Linked DNA regions of Labilibaculum antarcticum. The protein of the gene in region 1 interacts with the protein of each later gene in a pairwise test. Links are inferred from orthologs where the notes say so. Each region holds a gene or a part of one and is shown on either strand. Other genes may lie near its edges.

The links. Proteins that work in one complex are often made in the same cells at the same time.
Region 2: the proteins of pepE (region 1) and pepT interact in binary tests that used the Escherichia coli proteins (3 or more experiments, as listed by UniProt). The link is inferred for Labilibaculum antarcticum from one-to-one orthologs.

Annotation. Positions count from the first base shown.
Region 1 is NZ_AP018042.1:2,286,504-2,289,914, reverse strand. What follows is about bases 255-3,093. They hold pepE (dipeptidase PepE), read left to right. Parts: upstream 255-1,238; coding sequence 1,239-1,949; downstream 1,950-3,093. Other genes in these bases: ALGA_RS08985 (aspartate:alanine exchanger family transporter), read left to right, coding at 2,065-3,093; ALGA_RS08995 (tetratricopeptide repeat-containing sensor histidine kinase), read left to right, coding at 255-1,192. Outside these bases: more of ALGA_RS08995, read left to right, coding at 1-254; more of ALGA_RS08985, read left to right, coding at 3,094-3,411. UniProt on the Escherichia coli protein: Hydrolyzes dipeptides containing N-terminal aspartate residues. May play a role in allowing the cell to use peptide aspartate to spare carbon otherwise required for the synthesis of the aspartate family of amino acids.
Region 2 is NZ_AP018042.1:873,735-877,176, forward strand. Bases 424-3,293 are described here. They hold pepT (peptidase T), read right to left. Parts: upstream 2,537-3,293; coding sequence 1,310-2,536; downstream 424-1,309. Other genes in these bases: ALGA_RS03160 (YhdH/YhfP family quinone oxidoreductase), read right to left, coding at 424-639; ALGA_RS03165 (winged helix-turn-helix transcriptional regulator), read left to right, coding at 777-1,094; ALGA_RS03175 (hypothetical protein), read right to left, coding at 2,677-3,293. Also shown: more of ALGA_RS03160, read right to left, coding at 1-423; more of ALGA_RS03175, read right to left, coding at 3,294-3,360. UniProt on the Escherichia coli protein: Cleaves the N-terminal amino acid of tripeptides.

The sequences.
Region 1 (3,411 bases):
AGCTAAGCAGTTAAAATCGAAAAGGTTACTTCGGGATTATTACAAATATCTTTCTCTATACTATACAAAGCTTGGCGATTATAGAAGTTCAGTAAATGCTTATGAGAATCTTCAGGCATATCAGGATTCTATTTCCTCGGAACAATTGTCAAATAAAATTGATGATTTGGATTCAAGACATATTGAAGATATTAAAAATCAGGAAAATCAGATACTTCGTGCGGAAAATCAAACACAGCAGTTGGAAATAAACCGTCAATATACAATTGGTTTACTCATATTGCTTCTTTTACTGGTTGTGATATTTCTTCTCACGTTTCGATACCGAAATAATCTGAAAGACAATGAACTTTTATACCTAAGAAATCGTCTGGTAAGTCAGCACCAGGAAGAATTGATTGGAGCTATGAAAAGACTTAAGGTAAGTGAAGATAAGCTTAGAACCGCCAATGAAACTAAGGATAAAATGTTCTCCCTAATTGCTCATGATTTACGTGGTGCAATTGGAAACATCAGTAATGGATTGCGAATGATGCTTACCGATGAAGAATTGGATCTATCGGAAGAAGATAAGACCGAGTTTCTTCAATCTTTGTTTCATTCTGCTGATAATTCATTTGAATTGCTTGAAAATTTACTGTTTTGGGCGAAAAATCAAACATCTACCATATCTGCTAACTTGCAAATGGTTGATGCAAGCTCGATAATCAGCTCAAATATAAATTTATCAGCAGAGTTAGCCAAAATCAAATCCATTAGTCTAATAGCGACCGTCAATCCTTCAGTCGAAGTGTATATCGATTGGAACATGATCAATACTGTTGTTCGTAATCTGCTCTCAAATGCCATTAAATTTACCAATAAGGGAGGACTTATTGAAGTTAAATCGGAAATAGGAGAATACTTTGTTAAAATTTCTGTAATCGATAACGGTATTGGAATGATGCCAGAACAGATTGAGAATATTTACGAAGGTAAAACAACTGATGGCACTGCTAATGAGAAAGGTACAGGCTTGGGCATCACTTTGTGTAGAGATTTTTTAGTGAAAAATCATGGAGAAATGATGGTTGAAAGCGAAGTAGATAAAGGAAGTACGTTTTCTTTTATAATTCCTAGAAGGCCAATGAGTGATAAGAAATTTAGCGAATTTGTGAACAAAGAGACTTTAATTTCAGTGGTAAATAGCTAAATTTAGGTCAGATAATTCACATCTACTTAAACTAAATTCTACATAAATGAGATTATTATTGATTAGTAACTCCACAATGGCGGGAGAGGAATACTTAGACTATCCAAAAAATAACATTAAAGATTTTTTAGGCGATAAGCCGGTTAAAGCGTTATTCATTCCTTATGCAGGAGTAACTTTTTCTTTCGCCGATTACGAAGCCAAGGTAAAGGCTAAGTTGAATGAAGTGGGACATGATGTTGTTTCGATTCATCATTTTGAAGATCCGGTTAAAGCTGTTGAAGAAGCAGAAGCAATTATTGTGGGTGGTGGAAGTACTTGGAACCTGCTTCATTGGATTCATAAAAATAACCTCACTGAGGTAATCCGTAAGAAAGTGATTGGTGATAACACACCATTTATAGGGTGGAGTGCAGGCTCAAATTTGGCATGTCCAACAATTAAAACCACTAATGATATGCCAATTATCGATCCTCTGGGATTTGATGCGCTAAATTTAATTCCATTTCAGATTAATCCTCACTATTTGGATAAAAATCCCGATGGTCACGGAGGAGAGACTAGAGAAGATCGGATCAATGAATTTATGGTCGTTAATCCAGACTTGTATGTTGCTGGCTTACGCGAGGGAAGCATGTTCCTGGTCGAAAATGGAGAAATTGATTTGATTGGAAAACACAACTGTCGAATATTCAAAAATGGTGTTGAAGCATACGAATTGAGGCCAAACGATGATTTTAATTTCTTGTTGAAATAAATTTCAGAAAATATATTTAAAGCGGTTGAAATACTTTCAATCGCTTTTTTTAAATTTGAATTTTTACCTTTGTGCTCTTATAAATAAAAGCGCATTTTTCACAAAACCATTGTTAATGGATTTATTATCATCTAGTTATTTTGTTCTATTCCTAATTGTTGCAATTGGTTTTATTGTCGGAAATATTAAAATAAAAGGGATATCTCTTGATGTTTCTGCAGTCATTTTCGTTGCTCTGGTATTCGGGCATTACGGGATCACAATTCCAATTGATATCCAGAAAATAGGCTTAACAATATTTATTTTTACTATTGGAATTCAGGCTGGACCTGGTTTTTTTGAATCGTTTAAAAAGAATGGGAGAGAGTTGATTATACTTGCCTTAATTTTGGTGGGAAGTGCTTCGCTTATTACACTTCTGGTGGTTGTGTTTTTTCAAATTGATATGAATATTGCGATAGGTCTGCTTACTGGGTCATTAACCAGCACACCAGGTTTGGCTGCGGCAATTGAAAGTACTCAATCACCATTAGCTTCCATAGGCTATGGTATCGCTTATCCTTTTGGTGTAATTGCTGTGATTTTATTTGTACGATTGTATCCTAAGTTAGTTGGAGTTGATATTCAAAAAGAAGCCGCGAAATTGGAAGAAGAGGTTTTGCAACAACATCCCGAAATAGTGAATAAGAATCTGCTTGTTGAGAATGAAAATATTGTTGGGAAAAGCATCAAAGAGTTGAAGATTCGTTCAATGACTCAAGCCAATATTTCAAGAATAATGCACAATGGGGAAACCATCGTTCCTTTGCCTACAACAATTCTTGAGAAGGGAGATATTGTTAGAATAATAGGTGGTGAACAGGCGATTGAAAAGGCCAGGATTCTAATTGGGGAAGAAACAAGCGTGGAAATCCCGCTTAGCAGTGATTATGTGATTGAGTCCATTCTGGTTACCAACAAACAGGTGGTTAATAAAACACTAGGTCAATTAAATGTTTTAGCGAATTACAATGCGCGGGTTACTAGAATTAGAAGAGCTGGAATTAATATTGTCGCAAGCGACAAATCAGAAATTCGATTTGGAGATAAGTTAGTTGTGGCATGTGGAAAGGGAAATATTAATAATATTCGTCACCTGTTTGGTAACGATAGTAAAAAGTTGTCAGATACAGATTTCTTGCCCATTGCAGCAGGAATTGTACTTGGTGTTTTAGTGGGAAAATTAAAAATATCCTTTACGGATGATTTTACATTTAGCTTGGGATTAACTGGTGGTGTTTTAATCGTTGCTTTAGTTTTGAGTAGAATTGGCAAGACCGGTCCAATTTTATGGACCATGTCCGGATCATCCAATCAATTGTTACGTCAGTTAGGATTGCTGATGTTTCTTGCAGTTGTAGGAACAAGCGCAGGCTCACACTTAGTAGAAACATTCAAAGAGTCTGGATTTACATTATTTTCG
Region 2 (3,442 bases), 1.4 Mb from region 1 along the record:
GCCCGATTGATCGTCGGTAATTTCACTGCTAATACGACTAGCAACGCCTAATTCGTGTAATTCATCTTCACCACCACTTTTCTCGAAAGTAGCTGCAATTACTTCAAAGCCTAAACTAGCCAATATACTAATAGCAATACTACCTACTCCACCAAGAGCGCCTGTAACAACTACTGGCCCCATCTCTGGAGTTTGTCCGGCTGCAAGCAATCTATATACCGATAAGGCTGCAGTAAATCCGGCAGTACCGTAAATCATGGCTTGTCTCAAACTCAAATCCTTTGGCAAGGCAACTACCCATGCTTCCGGCACTCGAATGTATTCAGCAAAACCACCATCGCTATTCATGCCCAAATCGTAGCTGGTCACAATCACTTGGTCGCCCACTTTAAATTTATCACTTTCCGAATGCTCCACAACTCCGGCAGCATCAATACCTGGTGTATGAGGGTATTTTCTTGTTACTCCCTTGTTTCCGGTAACCGAAAGTGCATCTTTAAAATTCAAAGAAGAATACTTCACTTTCACAATTACATCTCCTTCCGGAAGATCTTCGATTTTCCGTTTTTCAATTCTTCTAATAAATTTTCCATCTTCTTCGTAAATACGAAGTGCTTTAAATTCTGCTTTAGTATCCATATCTTATCCTAATTTAATTCTTATCTTGCAACGAAGCTACAAGCTTTTTAGTTAAGAATCAAGAACTTACACTTTGGTTGGCTACTAACATTTTGTTCGGAATTACTGATTATCAACACGTAAAAAACTTTTTTATTTTGAAAAAAGGAGATTGTCCCATCGATACATTCATCAATTACGTTAAGGGAAAGCGAAAAGCAACCATCATTTTGCATTTGATGCAGGGTACCAAACGATACAATGAATTAGTGAAACTGTTACCAGATATCAGCGATCGAATGCTCAGTAAAAATCTAAAAGAATTAGAAGAAGATGGTTTGGTGATCCGTAAGCTTTATCCTGAAGTTCCGCCTAAGGTTGAATACAGCCTTACCGATTTGGGAAAAGAGATTCATCCGATTTTAAAAGCCATGTTTCTAGGTGGTCGGATTTTTGAAAGATTAACGGAAGAATAACCCATTAATTTACACAATCGATTTTAGTTAATTTTAATCTAAAATTTGCTGGCAAACTGGAATTTCTATTGGCAAAATGCTCTCGGCGACCAGAGTTGACCAAAACCACGCGGCAAAATGTAGCCTACTAATTTATCAAATCGATATTATACCTATAATCACCAAATAAAAAAAGGCAATCAACCGATTGCCTTTATTTTTATATGATGACTGAATTATTGCTTGGAAATCAGTTCTACAATTTTTAGAATCACCTCTACCGATTTTTCCATCGATTCTACGGGAACGTATTCGAATCTTCCGTGAAAGTTATGACCTCCAGCAAAAATATTCGGACAAGGCAAACCCATATAGGATAAGCGACTTCCATCGGTTCCGCCACGAATTGGGATAATCATTGGCTCAACTCCAACTTGTTTCATTGCCTCCTCAGCAATATCTACAATGTATTTTACCGGCACAATTTTTTCGCGCATGTTGTAATACTGATTGGTTATTTCAAGGCTTACACTTCCCTCTCCATATTTCTCACAGAATTCATCGCAAAGAGATTGTACAAATTGTTTCCTCTCCTCATACTTATCCATGTCAAAATCACGAATAATGTATTGAAGATTCGAATTCTCCACACTTCCCGACATCGAAATCAGATGATAGAATCCCTCATATCCTTCCGTTTTTTCAGGCACTTCGTCTTTTGGTAAACGAGTCAAAAACTCATTGGCAATCAACATCGAGTTAATCATTTTGTCTTTTGCCATTCCTGGATGAACATTGCGACCCTTAAAGCTAATTTTTGCAAATGCAGCATTGAAATTCTCATACTGCAACTCTCCAATTTCACCACCATCAAGCGTGTAGGCAAAATCAGCTCCAAATTTCTTCACATTAAAGAAATCAGCTCCTTTTCCAATTTCCTCATCAGGTGTAAAGCCAATATGAACAGCACCGTGTTTTATTTCCGGATGATTGGATAAATATTCAATTGCAGTCATGATTTCGGCAACACCGGCTTTATCATCTGATCCTAAAAGAGTAGTTCCATCGGTGGTAATTATCGTTTGACCTTTGTATTGTTTTAGCTCTGGAAAATCAACCACTTTCATTACAATGTTCTGTTCCTTATTCAAAAGAATATCATTACCATCATAATTCTCCCAAAACTGAGGCTTCACATGTTTTCCCGAAAAATCAGGACTGGTATCCATATGAGCTACAAAACCAACCGTAGGTACTTTATGATCCAAATTGGATGGAAGCACAGCCATAACATATCCATTCTCATCAAGACTGACATTCTCCAATCCCATTTCTTCCAATTGCTTGGTCAATTCTTCAGCCAAAATCATCTGACCTGGAGTACTGGGAGTTAATCCTGTTTCTGTATCCGATTCGGTATTAAACTTTACGTATTGTATAAACTTATCTATTAAGGTACTCATATCTAGTTTTGTATTTAATTGATGCATAAATAAACACTTCACAAACCTATGTGGTGAAACGTTGCAATATTACTAAAATGATACTATAAAATGAATTTGGCTGGGAGTTTCTTATCTGCAATTTCAGAACTAAAACTCATTTAAATATCATCAGATTTAAATTGAAAACCCAATCGTTTTCCTGTTGGAATTCTTGCATTCTCAATTTTTTCGAACATTTGACCTACCGACATAATTTTCACAGTATCGTATGGAGGAACCAATAAATCGAAATTTAAGGAGTAATTAATAGCTGTTTCAACAATATTACGCAAATTATCATGATCGGCAGTAGAAAGCGATAAATCGGTTTGCAGTAAGCCCAATTGTCTTTTCCCTTCAACAATATAATGTTTCTCACGATTAATGAAAATACGGGCAACCAAATAACCTAAATCCTCATAACGAGTGTATTTAAAAGAATCTGCTAAAAAATTATAAACATTAATAATGCCCGAGTAAGCATTATCAGGATTTGTTTTCACGTAAGATTGCTTCCATACATTATGATCTCTATTAAACTGAAATACATTGGTATGCAAACTAAATACTAAAATATCAGATGCAATCTTAATTTGATATTCGAATTCTCCTTTGTCTTCAAAAGACAATAAAACATTTTCATCAACCTCTCCCAATTCATTATTATACTCAGCGATTAAGCTCTGAACCACCTTTCGTAAATCTTCAAATATTTCCTTGGTGTTTTTACAAACAACTTGCTTTAAAGAAGCTTTGTCCATAATTGTTGCTAGAATTGCGGCTTTTGTATTTAATATATTCATTGATTGTTTGTTTAAATATGAAAAGTAAATATACAAAAAAACAGCCATCAGAAAACTGATGACTGTTTGATAACATTAAAAA